2 linked regions of the Hydrogenophilus thermoluteolus genome follow. The protein of the gene in region 1 interacts with the protein of each later gene in a pairwise test. Links are inferred from orthologs where the notes say so. Each region holds a gene or a part of one and is shown on either strand. Other genes may lie near its edges.

The links.
Region 2: the proteins of rpe (region 1) and eno interact in binary tests that used the Escherichia coli proteins (3 or more experiments, as listed by UniProt). The link is inferred for Hydrogenophilus thermoluteolus from one-to-one orthologs.

Annotation. Positions count from the first base shown.
Region 1 is NZ_AP018558.1:728,812-736,456, forward strand. The notes cover bases 3,012-5,797. They hold rpe (ribulose-phosphate 3-epimerase), read left to right. Parts: upstream 3,012-3,940; coding sequence 3,941-4,654; downstream 4,655-5,797. Other genes in these bases: HPTL_RS03545 (ornithine cyclodeaminase family protein), read left to right, coding at 3,012-3,256; HPTL_RS03550 (FHA domain-containing protein), read left to right, coding at 3,271-3,921; HPTL_RS03560 (phosphoglycolate phosphatase), read left to right, coding at 4,654-5,325; trpE (anthranilate synthase component I), read left to right, coding at 5,354-5,797. Outside these bases: sucC (ADP-forming succinate--CoA ligase subunit beta), read left to right, coding at 80-1,252; sucD (succinate--CoA ligase subunit alpha), read left to right, coding at 1,282-2,178; more of HPTL_RS03545, read left to right, coding at 2,297-3,011; more of trpE, read left to right, coding at 5,798-6,880; HPTL_RS03570 (TRAP transporter large permease), read right to left, coding at 6,919-7,645. UniProt on the Escherichia coli protein: Catalyzes the reversible epimerization of D-ribulose 5-phosphate to D-xylulose 5-phosphate.
Region 2 is NZ_AP018558.1:1,667,519-1,674,343, reverse strand. The notes cover bases 1-2,897. They hold eno (phosphopyruvate hydratase), read left to right. Parts: upstream 1-752; coding sequence 753-2,042; downstream 2,043-2,897. Other genes in these bases: HPTL_RS08110 (gamma carbonic anhydrase family protein), read right to left, coding at 2,388-2,897; HPTL_RS08115 (FtsB family cell division protein), read left to right, coding at 2,081-2,371; HPTL_RS08125 (DUF1330 domain-containing protein), read left to right, coding at 420-713; kdsA (3-deoxy-8-phosphooctulonate synthase), read left to right, coding at 1-407. In the rest of the region: more of HPTL_RS08110, read right to left, coding at 2,898-2,912; HPTL_RS08105 (23S rRNA (adenine(2030)-N(6))-methyltransferase RlmJ), read left to right, coding at 2,987-3,841; HPTL_RS08100 (sulfatase-like hydrolase/transferase), read left to right, coding at 3,870-5,552; HPTL_RS08095 (hypothetical protein), read right to left, coding at 5,607-6,245; ribosome biogenesis GTPase YlqF, read right to left, coding at 6,190-6,825. UniProt on the Escherichia coli protein: Catalyzes the reversible conversion of 2-phosphoglycerate (2-PG) into phosphoenolpyruvate (PEP). It is essential for the degradation of carbohydrates via glycolysis.

The sequences.
Region 1 (7,645 bases):
TCAAAGACCAGGGAGCGGAGGGCGTGCCGTCAGGACGTCCCCGTAGCGATGCGTTTGGAACAGTGTCAAAAGGGCAACCATGAAGATTCACGAGTATCAAGCCAAAGAGATCCTGCGCCAATTTGGAATCCGGACGCCGCGGGGCGAACCGGCATTTTCGGTAGCAGAGGCAGTCGAGGTCGCCAAGCGGTTGGGTGGCCCGGTTTGGGTGGTCAAAGCGCAGATTCATGCCGGTGGGCGCGGCAAAGGGGGCGGGGTGAAACTGGCCCGCTCGCTCGAAGCCGTCGAAACCCTTGCCGGACAGATTCTCGGGATGCGTCTGGTTACCCACCAAACGGGGCCAGAAGGGCAGATCGTGCGGCGGCTCCTGATCGAAGAAGGGGCGGATATCCGCCACGAATACTATGTTTCGGTGCTCACCGACCGCAAGACGCAGCTGGTTGCGATGCTCGCTTCCAGCGAAGGCGGGATGGACATCGAAGAGGTGGCGGCCAAGACACCCGAGAAAATCATCAAAGTGTTCATCAACCCGCTCGATGGGATCTCTGACGAGCAAGCGCTGACCCTGGCCAAAGGGATCGGCATTCCCGAAGGGTCGATCCCCGCTGCGGTCGATACCTTCAAGAAACTCTACCACTGCTACATGGAGACCGATGCGTCCCTGGCAGAGATCAACCCGCTCATCCTCGAAGGGGACGGTGGCATCAAAGCGCTCGACGCCAAATTCAATTTCGACGACAACGCGCTCTTTCGTCATCCCGAAATCGTCGCCTACCGCGACCTCGACGAAGAAGATCCCGACGAAGTCGAAGCGTCGAAGTATGACCTTTCGTACATCTCGCTCGACGGCAACATCGGTTGCCTGGTCAATGGGGCGGGTCTCGCGATGGCGACGATGGATACCATCAAGCTTTTCGGGGGCGAACCGGCCAACTTCCTCGACGTTGGCGGTGGCGCAACCACGGAAAAGGTGACCGCTGCGTTCAAAATCATGCTGAAAAACCCGCGCGTGCAAGCCATCCTGGTCAATATCTTCGGAGGGATCATGCGCTGTGACACCATCGCGGAAGGGATCGTCACCGCCGCGCGCGAGGTGAGTCTGAACGTTCCGCTGGTCGTCCGGATGAAAGGCACCAACGAAGATATCGGTAAGAAAATTTTGGCCGAATCGGGGTTGCCGATCATCTCCGCCGAAACGATGGCCGAAGCCGCGGAAAAAGTGGTTGCCGCAGCGAAAGGCGCAGCCGCCTGACGAAACTCGAGCAGCAGAGGATAACCGCTATGTCGATTCTGATCAACAAAGAGACGAAAGTCATCACTCAGGGGATCACCGGGAAAACCGGTCAATTCCACACGCAAAAATGTATCGAATACGCGTTTGGACGCGACTGCTTCGTTGCGGGCGTGAACCCGCGCAAAGCGGGGGAAAAGATTTTCGATATCCCCATCTATGCCACGGTGAAAGAGGCGAAAGAAGCCACGGGAGCGACCGTTTCGGTGATCTACGTCCCGCCGGCTGGGGCAGCCGATGCGATCTGGGAAGCGGTCGAAGCCGATCTCGACCTCGTGATCTGTATCACCGAAGGGATTCCGGTGCGCGACATGCTGATGGTGCGCAACAAAATGAAGCGCAAAGTCGAGCAAGGCGGCAAAGAGACCCTATTGCTCGGCCCGAACTGCCCAGGCATCATCACGCCGGACGAACTCAAGATCGGGATCATGCCTGGCCACATCCATAAAAAAGGGCGCGTTGGCGTGGTCTCCCGCTCGGGAACCCTGACCTACGAAGCGGTGGCGCAATTGACCGAATTGGGGTTGGGGCAGTCGACCGCGGTGGGGATCGGCGGCGACCCGATCAACGGCCTCAAGCACCTGGATGTGATGAAGATGTTCAACGACGACCCCGACACCGACGCCGTGATCCTGATCGGTGAAATCGGCGGTTCGGACGAAGTGGATGCCGCGCTCTGGTGCAAAGCGCATTTCAAGAAACCGGTCGTGGGCTTCGTTGCCGGCGTCACTGCCCCTCCGGGGAAGCGCATGGGGCACGCCGGTGCGCTCATCTCCTCTGGCGCGGACACCGCAGAGGCAAAACTCGCAATTATGGAAGAGTGCGGTTTCAAGGTGACGCGCAACCCCTCTGAGATGGGTAAATTGATGAAACAGTTGCTCGGCTAAGCGTTACGCAACGGGTTCGAAACAGCACGCTTCAAAGCCAGTGAACTTCGGTTCACTGGCTTTTCATTTACAGTCACGGTGCGTTACGATACGATTGACGCAACTCGGAGGATCTGGGATGACACGTTTTCTCACCGAAGCGGATGTCCAGCAGTGCCTGACGATCTCGGAGGCAATCGAAGCTGTCGAATGGGTGATGGGGCAGCACGCGGAAGGGGCGGTCGTGGATCTCCCCCGGCAACGGGTACGACTGCCAGGATCGATCACCCATCTGCTGCAAGGCGCGGTACCGGCGCTTGATCTCACGGGGTTCAAGGTCTATACCTCCACACGTGAAGGCACGCGCTTTTGGGTACACCTCTATCGGATCTCGACCGGTGAACCGGTTGCCGTGCTTGCTGCCGATTGGTTGGGGATGATGCGCACCGGGGCGACGGGCGGCGTCGCGATTCGCCATTTGGCGCGTTCGGACGCCCAAGTGCTCACGCTTTTCGGTTCCGGTTGGCAAGCCGAAGGGCAGGTTCGGGCAGCTGCGGCGGTCCGCGCATGGCAAGCCATTCGTGTCGTCTCACGGCGGTTCGAAAACGCGCAACAGTTTTGTGCCCGGCTCGAAAAAGAGCTGAGCGTCCCAATGGTTCCTTTCGCTCCTGAGTCTGCTGCGGAAGCGCTTGCCGGGGCGGACGTCGTGGTCACTGCCACCACCTCCGCAACGCCCGTATTCGATGCCGCGTGGATCCGCCCGGGGATGCACATCAACGCGATCGGTTCCAACAGTTTGGCGCGGCAGGAGATTCCGGAAAAAACGGTCGTTGCCGCCGATCGTATCGTCGTCGACAGTCGCGCGGTGGCGCTCAAAGAGGCGGGTGATCTGTTACCCGCACGCGAAAAGGGGCGTACCCGGCCTGAACTGTGGGTGGAGCTGGGTGAGGTGCTCGCCGGGATCCGTCCGGGACGGCGGGGGCCTGACGCGATCACCCTTTTCGAATCACAGGGGATGGCGATTCAGGATATCGCGGTCGCCGCGCGCGTTCTCGAGCGTGCAACGGCTCTGGGGCTGGGTTCGGAACTCCCGTACTGAGGGCGTCTCGATTCGTGGGTACGACATCGCGCCTCGCTGATCTCCTCCGCTCTGCCCCCTCCGGCGGGTTGCAGCTCTCCTATCGGGAAACGTTCCTGTGGCAACTACCCCTGGTCTTGCCCCTTTATCGGGTGGGGCGTGACGAGCGCAACGACATTCGCTTGGATGACGCGACGGTGAGTGCGCGCCACGCCCTGCTTACCCCTTTCTTTCAAGAACTTTTGGTCGAAGATCTGGGGAGTAAAAACGGCGTCTGGTACCAAAACCAGCGCGTGACGCGGGCGCGCCTCAAACCGGGCGAAACCGTCCGGATCGGCCATTTCTGCTTGCGTTTCGTCGCTTCACCGCCCAACACCTTGTCGTGGGACGCGCCGGAGCAGTCGCCTACGAGCCCGCCGGTCCCGATCGCCCAACCGCGCTTGGTGGTGGAGCCGGGTGGCAAAGCGCTGCTTCTTTCGCGGCGCGTGACACGGTTGGGCAGTGACCCCAATCGCGATCCGATGCTCATTCGTGACGGCTACCGTGTTTTGCTCTTCGTTCCGGAAACGACGGAGGTCCGGCTGAACGGAGCGGTCACGTCTGGGCTGCAACTGCTGCGTCTTGGCGATCACTTCGAATGGCGTGATCGCATCTTCTCCTTGGACGCCGATTCGGTTTCTCATTAGCTCTCGAGGATGTGACGTGATGCAACGCTCCTACTTGCTCGCTCCCAGTATCCTATCTGCCGATTTCGCCCGCTTGGGCGACGAGGTGCAGAAGGTCTCCGCTGCCGGGGCCGACTGGATCCATTTCGACGTGATGGACAACCATTACGTTCCGAACCTCACCGTCGGGCCGCTTGTCTGTCAGGCGATTCGGCCGTATACCGAGAGACCGATCGATGTCCATTTGATGGTCAAACCGGTTGATGCTTTGATACCCGAATTCGCAAAAGCGGGCGCAGACATCATTTCGTTTCACCCGGAAGCATCGGAGCACATCGACCGTACGCTTTCGCTCATCCGCGACTGCGGTTGCCAAGCTGGTCTCGTTTTCAACCCCGCAACACCGCTGGTTTGGCTCGAACATGTGCTCGACAAAGTCGACCTGGTGCTCTTGATGAGCGTGAACCCAGGGTTTGGCGGTCAGAAATTCATTCCCTCGACCTTGCCGAAATTGCGCCAAGCGCGTGCGCTGCTCGATCGCTACGAAGCGGAGACGGGGCGCCACATCTGGTTGGAGGTCGATGGTGGCGTGAAGGTCGACAATATCGCTGCGGTGGCCGAGGCGGGCGCTGACGTCTTCGTTGCCGGTTCGGCCGTCTTTGGTGCGGCGAACGCGCACGACCCGAACCGGTACGACTCCGTGATCGCGCAGTTTCGCGCCGAGCTTGCGCGTATCGACCGGGAGGGTGCCTGATGCCAGAACGGTACGCGGCCGAAGTAGTCCTGTTCGACCTCGATGGCACGCTCGTGGATACCCTGCCCGATTTGACCGAGGCAGCGAACCGAACGCTCGTCGAACTGGGGTTGCCGCCCCGGACCCAGGGAGAGATCGCCACCTTCGTCGGGCAGGGGATCGGCGAACTCGTGCGGCGCGCGTTGGGCGCTGCGGTCGCGGCCGATTCGGCACGGCTCGAAACGGCGTTGCAGGTTTTTCGTCGCCACTATGCCCAGGTCAATGGCAACGATAGCCGCCTCTATCCCGGCGCGTTGGAAACGCTCGAAACGCTGCGTGACGCGGGGCGTAAGCTTGCCGTGGTGACCAACAAAGCGAGCCAATTCACGTTGCCCTTGTTGGAGCGGATGGGCATCCTGTCCTATTTTGCCGCTGTGGTAAGTGGCGACACGCTGCCGGTGAAAAAACCGGATCCCGCGATGCTGCGTTACGCGCTCACCCAACTGGGCGCCAGTAGCCCTATCGCCGCTGTGATGGTAGGCGATTCGCGCAACGACGCGTTGGCGGCGCGCGCGCTCGAAATGCCGGTGTTCTTGGTCACGTACGGCTACAGTGAAGGACAGCCCATTCACGAAGTTCCTTGTACCGCCTACCTCGAGTCGCTGCCGGAAGTGCTAAACTTCCTTGCTTAGCAACGGCGCAAGGGTAGGTACGGTGACTTTGAGCGAACAGGAATTCGACGCACTCGCAGAAGCTGGGTACAACCGGATCCCGGTAACGCGTACTACGTTCTGTGATCTCGATACACCACTTTCCATCTACCTGAAACTCGCCAACGAACCCTGGACCTACCTGCTGGAATCGGTTCAGGGGGGCGAGCGATTCGGCCGTTATTCGTTCATTGGGTTGGCGTCCCCCAGCCGCATCGAGGTCTATGGGCGCTCGGTGTTGTTGCTCACTGGGAACCGCTTGGTCGAGCGGCGCGACTACGGGGATCCGCTCAATTTCATCGCCGAGTACCTCAACCGAATCAAAATTCCGCCGCGCGAAGGGCTGCCGCGTTTCATCGGGGGGCTGGTCGGCTATTTCGGGTTCGACACCATCCGCTTTATCGAACCGCGGCTGGCGCGCAGCCCCCATGCCAAACCGGATCCGCTTCAGACCCCCGACATTCTGCTCCTCGTTTCCGAGGAGCTTGCGATCGTCGATAACCTCACCGGAAAACTGACGTTGGTCGTCTATGCCGACCCGGGGGTGCCCGGCGCCTACCGTCGGGCCGTCAAGCGGCTCGACGAACTGCAACGTAAATTGCGGCAACCGATCAGTTGGCCGGAAAGTCTGGAACGGACCGGTGCTGCTGCCGCGCAAGCAGGCTCAGCACCGACCGAAGACGAAGCGCTCGCGTTCGGTTTTCCGGAGGAGGCGTTCAAAGCTGCGGTGGCAAAAGCGCAACGGTACATCGTCGACGGCGACATCATGCAGGTGGTGCTCTCACAGCGGATGAGTCAGCCGTTTGCGGGTGCGCCACTGGCGCTCTATCGTGCGATCCGCTCGCTCAATCCGTCGCCCTACCTCTTCTATTTCGACTTCGAGTCGTTCCAGGTGGTTGGCGCCTCTCCGGAGATCCTCACGCGTGTCGAGGACGACGGCGAAGCCAAAAAAGTGATCGTGCGTCCCATTGCGGGGACGCGCCCAAGGGGGGCAACCCCGGCAGAAGATGCCGCGTTGGAAAAAGAGCTTCTGGCAGACGAAAAAGAGCGCAGCGAACATCTGCAATTGCTCGACTTGGGGCGTAATGACGTCGGGCGCGTGGCGCGGACCGGCAGCGTGAAGGTCACCGAGGCGTTCGCGATCGAACGCTACTCCCATGTGATGCACATCGTTTCGAACGTCGAAGGGGTGTTGAAAGAAGGCGAGTCGATGCTCTCGGTGCTCCGCGCTACCTTTCCTGCAGGAACCGTTTCCGGCGCGCCGAAGGTGCGGGCGCTCGAAATCATCGACGAATTGGAACCGCACGGCCGCGGCATTTATGCCGGTGCAGTCGGTTATCTGGGTTTCCACCAAGAGATGGACTTGGCGATTGCGATTCGCACTGCGGTGATCAAAGACGGCCAAGTCCATGTGCAGGCGGGGGCGGGAATCGTAGCCGATTCCCAACCCGACGCCGAGTGGCAAGAGACGCGTAACAAAGCGCTGGCGATGCTCAAAGCGGCACAATCGGTGAAAAGCGGCGCGTTCGACGAGTAACCCGCTGAAGTTGTCAGCCGGATTACCCGCCGGTCCGTTTACCAGCCGCTATTCCCCCAACCGGAATCGCCGCCGGTGGTGGCACCGCCACCACTCGTGCCGCTGCCTGCATCGCCCCAATCGCCTGCTTCACCGCCTTCGAACGGAATCTGAATGGTGTCGAGATCCACTTTTTTCTGCACGTCGAGGTTCGCGGTGATGATCCCTGGCCAGATGAGGACTGCGGCGACCATCAGTATCTGCAGTACGATGAAGGGAATCACCCCTTTGTAGATGTCAAACGTCGTCACCGGCGCGATCTGTTGCTTCGTGACCGGGTCTTCGTAATGTTTCACCGGTGCGACGCTGCGCAGATAGAAGAGCGCGAAACCAAACGGTGGCGTCAAGAACGACGTCTGCATGTTGATCGCGATAAGAACCCCGAACCAGACAAGATCGATCCCCAGATGTTCGGCAACCGGTGCGAGCAACGGCAGCACGATGAACGAAATCTCGAAGAAGTCGAGGAACATCCCCAAAATGAAAATGAGGGTGTTCACGAAGATCAAGAAGCCAAGTTCCTCGCCGGGTAATTGCGCAAAGAGCTCTTTCACCCACTCCTGTCCATTCGCGGAGACGAAGACGAAGCTGAAGACCGTCGAACCCAGAAGGATCGCTAGGACGAAGATCGACAGTTTCGTTGCTCCCTCCAGCGCCTCGCGCAACATCGCCATCGAGAATCGTTTGCGCAGTGCAGCCACCGCGATCGCACCGATCGCCCCCATC
Region 2 (6,825 bases), 940 kb from region 1 along the record:
CGAAAGCCAAAGCGGCCAATGGCGGTGCCGATACGATCCTGGTCTGTGAGCGCGGCGTTTCGTTCGGATACCACAATTTGGTGGTCGATATGCGCGGCCTCGCGATCATGCGCGAGACCGGTTGCCCAGTGGTGTTCGACGCCACGCATTCGGTCCAACTGCCCGGCGGGGGAGACGGGCGGTCGAGCGGCCGCCGCGAGTTCGTCCCGGTTTTGGCGCGCGCTGCGATCGCTGCGGGGGTGGCCGGGCTCTTCATGGAGTGCCATCCTGACCCCGACAAGGCCCTTTCCGACGGGCCGAACGCTTGGCCCATTCCGCGGCTCGAGGCGTTGCTGTCGACGTTGGTCGAGCTCGATCGAGTGGTGAAGCGCAGCCCCTTCCTCGAAAACGAGTGGTTACTTCGCTGAAAGGAGCCGAACATGGCGAAAGGGTATGTGGTTGTGGTGGCGCGCCGTGCCGACAATGACGCGCTTGCGCGTTATCGCGAACTCTCTGCGCAGGCGGTGGCCGAACATGGAGGGCGTTTCCTCGTGCGGGGTGGCCGCTTCGAGGTGCTGGAGGGCGCCTGGCAGCCGGTGCGCGTCGTCGTCGTCGAATTTCCCTCTTATGACGCGGCGAAAGCGTTTTACGATTCCGAAACCTACCGACAAGCGCGTGCCGCCCGCGAAGGAGTTGCGGAGTACGACATGCTCGTCGTCGAAGGGCTTGCGTAAGGCGCGGTCGGAACGAATACAGAGTAAAGGAGTGAAACCATGGCAGCAATCGTAGATATCGTTGCCCGCGAGGTGCTCGATTCGCGCGGCAACCCCACGGTCGAGGCAGACGTGTTGCTCGAATCGGGCGTCCTCGGGCGGGCAGCGGTTCCTTCCGGGGCGTCGACCGGTTCTCGGGAAGCGCTCGAATTGCGGGATGGCGATCCCAACCGCTATTTGGGCAAAGGCGTGCTCAAAGCGGTCGAAAACGTCAATACCGAAATTTGCGAAGCCCTGTTGGGGCTCGACGCCGACGACCAGGCGCTCATCGACAAGACGATGATCGAGCTCGACGGCACCGAGGACAAATCGCGCTTGGGTGCGAACGCGATCCTGGCGGTGTCGCTCGCGGTGGCGAAGGCCGCCGCGGAAGAGGCGCGACTGCCGCTCTACCGCTACCTGGGCGGCAGCGGCCTCAAAGCGATGCCGGTACCGATGATGAACGTGATCAACGGCGGTGCGCACGCCAACAACAGCCTCGATATTCAAGAGTGCATGATCATGCCCGTGGGCGCGTCGACCTTCCGTGACGCGTTGCGCTGCGGTGCCGAAGTGTTCCACCACTTGAAGAAAATCATCGACAAACGCGGCATGCCCACGACGGTGGGGGACGAAGGCGGGTTTGCGCCCAACGTGAAAAACACCGAAGAGGCGTTGAACCTGATTCTCGAAGCGGTTGCCGCGGCAGGGTATGAACCCGGACGTGACGTGGTATTGGCGCTCGACTGCGCAAGCTCCGAGTTCTACCGCGACGGTCAATACGTGCTCGAAGGGGAGGGACTCACGCTTACTTCGGAAGCGTTTGCCGACTACCTGGCGACCCTGGTGGACAAATTCCCGATCGTTTCGATCGAGGATGGCATGGCCGAAGGCGATTGGGCCGGGTGGAAGCTCTTGACCGAACGGTTGGGGCAGAAGGTGCAACTGGTTGGCGATGATCTCTTCGTTACCAACACCAAAATCTTGGAAAAAGGAATCCAAGAAGGCATAGCCAATTCGATCCTGATCAAGATCAACCAGATCGGGACGCTTACCGAAACCTTCGCTGCGGTGGAAATGGCGAAACGCGCGGGCTATACCGCGGTGGTTTCGCACCGTTCGGGCGAGACCGAAGACGCGACGATCGCCGATATCGCGGTTGGGTTGTCGACGATGCAGATCAAGACCGGTTCGCTTTCCCGTTCCGACCGACTGGCGAAATACAACCAGCTGCTGCGCATCGAGGAGGATTTGGGCGATACGGCCCACTATCCCGGTATCGCCGCGTTCTATAACCTGCGTCGCGGCTGAGTCTTGTTGCGGCGTCGTCGCACGCGGAGTGTCACGCGATGGTCACGGCGCTGCGGCGGTTGGCGATCCTCCTCCTGGTGCTCGGGTTGCAATACCAGCTCTGGTTCGGCGAAGGGGGGATCGTCGCGCGGCAACGTCTGGAAGCGAAAGTGGCCGAGCTGCGTGCGCAGAACGCCGCGCTCGAAGCCCGCAACGAGCGGCTGCGCGAGGTGATTCGGCAATTGGAAACGGGCGGCGAGGCGCTCGAAGAGACCGTTCGCCGCCAATACAACTGGATTCGCAGCGACGAACTCCTTTTCATGGTGCCGGAGCACGCCAGCCGCCCATGAAGAAGGTGCTTACAAGTTAGTCGATGCGGCGCAGGAACCGGCGGTAGCGGCGCGCCGCGTCGATGTAGTGCTGCGCGTTTTGGCGCAACGCAGCAACCTCTTCGTCGCTCAACGTGCGCACCACGCGGCCGGGTGAGCCGACGACCAGGCTGCGGTCGGGGATCACCTTGCGCTCGGGAATGAGCGCATTGGCGCCAATGATGCACTCTTTGCCGATCACCGCATGGTTTAGGATCACCGCGTTGATCCCGATCAAGGTGCCGTCACCGATCGTGCACCCGTGCAGCATCGCCATGTGGCCGACGGTGACATGGGCTCCGATCGTGAGCGGAACGCCTTCGTCGTTGTGCAGGATCGCGCCGTCTTGGATGTTCGTACCCGCCCCGATCGTGATCGGTTCGTTGTCACCGCGAACCACCGCATTGAACCAGATCGAGACGTCCGGGCCCAGCCGAACGTCACCGATCACTTCGGCGCTCTCGGCAATCCAGACGCCTTCCGATAAAATGGGTCTCTTGTCGTCGAGGGCAAAACAGGCCATTGTCACGCTCTCATTTTTTCTGAAACGCGCTTTATTATCCCATGAAACCGCGTTCGTGCTGAAAGTTGCGCATTATGCTTGCTTACCGTCATGCGTTTCATGCAGGGAATCCCGGTGACCTGCTCAAACATTGGGTGTTGAGCGAAGCGCTCGCGCTGCTCAACCAAAAAAAGAAGCCGTGGTGTGCGTTCGATACCCACGCGGGGGCTGGCGTCTATGCGCTGACGCAGCGCATTGGCGGTCGACTTCCGGAAGAGTGGCGCGACGGGGTCGGTCGCTTTTGGGCGGCGCAGGCAGAGGCCCCTGCGGCGTTTGCCACGTTTCGGTCCATTTTGAATGCATTCAATCCCGATGGCACGATGACGGTTTATCCCGGGTCGCCCGCGATCGCGCGCTTCTTGATGCGCGCCGATCTTCCCGATCGACTCTATTGCTTCGAGCGCCACCCCACCGACGGCGAAGCGTTGCGGCAGCTCTTTGCGCGTGACCCCAGGGTGAGCGTTACGCTTGCCGACGGATGGCAAGCAGCGGTCAAACGGATGCCGCCCCCCGTGCGGCGCGGGATCGTTTTCGTCGACCCTTCGTACGAAGGGGCGAAGGACTATGGTGCCGTCATGCCGTTCGTTCGCGAGGTGCGGCGTCGGTTTCCGCAAGCAGTGGTGATGGTGTGGTACCCATTGCTCAAGCGGTACGAAGTCCCGATTTTGGTGCGGCGGTTGCGCAACGTGCTGCCGGAGGACCACCTGTGGGTGGAGCTTGCGGTCACGGCGCCACCGAAAAGCGGGTGGGGGATGTATGGAAGTGGGCTGGTGGTCCTGCAACCCCCTTATGGGCTTCATGAGCGACTCCAGGAAGGGCTCACGTGGTTGCACGGGCTCCTGGCGCAACCCAACGCGCCCGAGCCACGGGTTGAGAGCCGAACGCGGTGAAAACGGATCCGTTGAAGCAGAGTAGTCAATGATGGCATCGAAGCAAAATCTGGCACAGCGCGCTTTGGCGCAAGTTGTGATCTGGCTGGGCGGGACGCTCCTTTGGCTGGCGGTTTATTTGGGCATCGATCACGTTTTTGCGGCGTTGGAGCCGAGCTACCGGGTCAAACCCGAAGGGCTGACGATCGCAATCGTAGGCCTCTGGTTCGCACTGACGCTGGCATTGCGTTCCGTGGTTGCCGCCTGGATGGCAGCGCTCTTTTTCGCAGCGGCGCAGTGGGGACAATTTCTGCACTACAGCTATTACGGTGCGCCCATTGCGCCGCACGAGCCGGTGCTGCTTTTCACTGAGTGGCGCGAGATCACGGTGGCGTTTTCTGGGCTGCTCCACCATTTTTGGGCAGCGCTGCTGCTGCCGCTCTTGCCGCTTGCCGTTTTCGCTGCAGTGCGGCGAATGAACCGGCGCTTCGGCGTGCAGGGGCGGTGGTGGCCAGGAATGCTTTTCTTGGCGTTGTGGTTGGTGTTACCGCTCAAAGCGTACCGACACCCCGAAAACACGCAGGCATTCTATCCGCGTCCCTACGGTTATGCGCTCAAAAACGCCTGGTTGGTCACGTCGTACGCGATCGGCGCAACCGCAGCGCATGGCGGGATTTCTGCACTGGCGGCGGCACAGTCAGTGAGTGGCGAGCCGTATCACGTACGCCCGATCGGCGAGGGGGTCGATGGGGTGATCGTCCTTGTGATGGGAGAATCGACCAATCCAAGCGTGATGAGCGCTTTTGGTTACCCGCAACCCACTACGCCGTTTCTGGCATCGTTGCGTACGTGCCCAACGTGCATCGTCACGATCGGGCAGTCCGCTGGGGTGGCAACCAAGGTGACGTTGCCGATGTTTTTCAATCTGCAGCGTGAGCCGTGGCGTAGTGACATTCCGGTTACCGGTAAGAGTAACCTGATCTCGCTGGCGAAGCAACATGGGTATCGTGTCGTGGTCGAGTCGGCTCAGACCAACAACCTGTTTACCTTCACACGGGCGGATTCGGCCGACCATTTCTGCACCGTGGATCGATGCGATCCCGAGCGTGCCGAAGCGGGGGTCGATCGCGTCTTACTCGAACGCATCGCCGCGGAACCATTTCGCGACAAAACCTTGTTGATCCTCCACACCCGCGTTGCGCATTCGGCGTACGACCGCTATCTGCCGCCAGGATGGCAACCGTTTCCCGTCGATACCTCGTCGCGCAGCGCTCAGATGCAGACGACCTACCGTAACGCTGTTGCCTGGTTCGACGAATTGGCACGGCAGATCGTTACTGCGGTACGAAGCAAAACGGACAAGCCGATTTGGTTCATCCTTACCGGTGACCACAACGAATTGCTGGGTGAAGGCGGCCGTTGGGGCCACGGGCAGCTTACCGCGCATGCTGGCGAAGTTCCCGTGGTGGTCGCCGCCTGGAATGGCGCCACGATCCCAGAACCTTGGCCATCACGGTTGCGTTGTCGGCCCACGCACTACGAATTGGGGCAGTTCGTCGCAGAGCTTTTGGGGTGGGAGGTGCACTCACCGGAGGAGTCGCCTCGGGTACTCTACACCAACGGTCCCGATCTCGGTGGGAAAGCAGGCTGGATCGAATTGACGCGTCGTATTGCGGAAGATGGCCGCTGCGACGTTGTCGAGCGTCTGGTGCCGTCGGGCCGGCACCCGTGAAAGGGGGAACGAACGGCGCAAATGACGCGGTTCGGGAACGCGCGCAAAAAGGCGTTATTCTTCCAGCACCAAGGGATCGGAGAAGACCAGCGTGCCATCTTTGCGCATCATCAAATTGTCTTGCGCGATGAGATCGGGCAACAGCCGGTACTGCTCGATAAAGCGCGCCAACGCGTCCAAGGCCTCAGTCAGTGTCTTGTCGAAAGGTGGTTGCGTTTGCACCATCTGCTGTAACGCGATTGCGCCCATTTTGCGGCTGAGTTCGCCCCACTGTTTGCACATTTCCCAATAGACGGCGGCCAAACGGCGCGCCAATTGGCCTGCTGGCGACTGTTCCGGCAGTGGGTAGAGTTTTTCCATTTCGAAAAGGTGCATCGGGTAGCCGAGCGACGAACGGCCGATGATACCGTGGTACGCATGGACGATAGGAAAATGAGGCCCTTGCGGGCGATCGTCCGCGGTGTAGTAGAGGTATTCGTCGGGATGGGTGACAATTTTGTACACGCGTTCAGGGCCCGCGTCGAGGACGATGCTGAAGCGACCTCGGCCGATTTCCCGTTTGCCGGAAAGGAGCGGGTGTTCCGGGACGGGGTCGGGGAGCTGCCCCTGTTCATGGCTTGGCGGCGCCAATTGGGGGTCACCGTTTGGGTGCGCCGCTTCCGGTTTTGTCGGTTGTTTCGCTTTCGGCGTCATGGTGCTCATCGCAACGGGAAGCTGTTTCGATCATATCACTTTTGTCGCCGGTTGTGGCGCGCGCGATGCGCAGCGTACGGCTCTCCGGGGTCTCCAGCGTCACTCGGCCCAAGCGGCCGTCCCGGAAATCCTGCAAGAAGACGAGGGCGGCACGCTCCCAGTCGATTACGCCACCTCGGGCGACGCAGCCGCGCCGTTCGGCAATCGCTTCCAAGATCGCCTCTGGGTGGGATGCGGTGATCAGAGTTTCGGGAAGGCCGTATCGTTTCGCAATGCGCTCGGCATAGCCCTCTTCCTGAAGCGTGGTGATGAGCGCGAGCGCCACTTCTTCTTCACGCACCGCATTGCGCCCGATTGCGTGGCATGCCGCGAGCATCCAGCCGTCGTGTTCGATTTCGATCTTCGGCCACATCATGCCCGGCGTATCGAAAATGGTCCGTAAGCCGTCCAGGTGGTAGCGCTGCACCGCCTTGGTCACCGCCGGTTCGTCGCCAACCTTGGCCGCTTTGCGCTTGAGTAATGCATTGAGCAGGGTCGATTTGCCCACGTTGGGAATGCCGACGATCATCATCCGCAATGG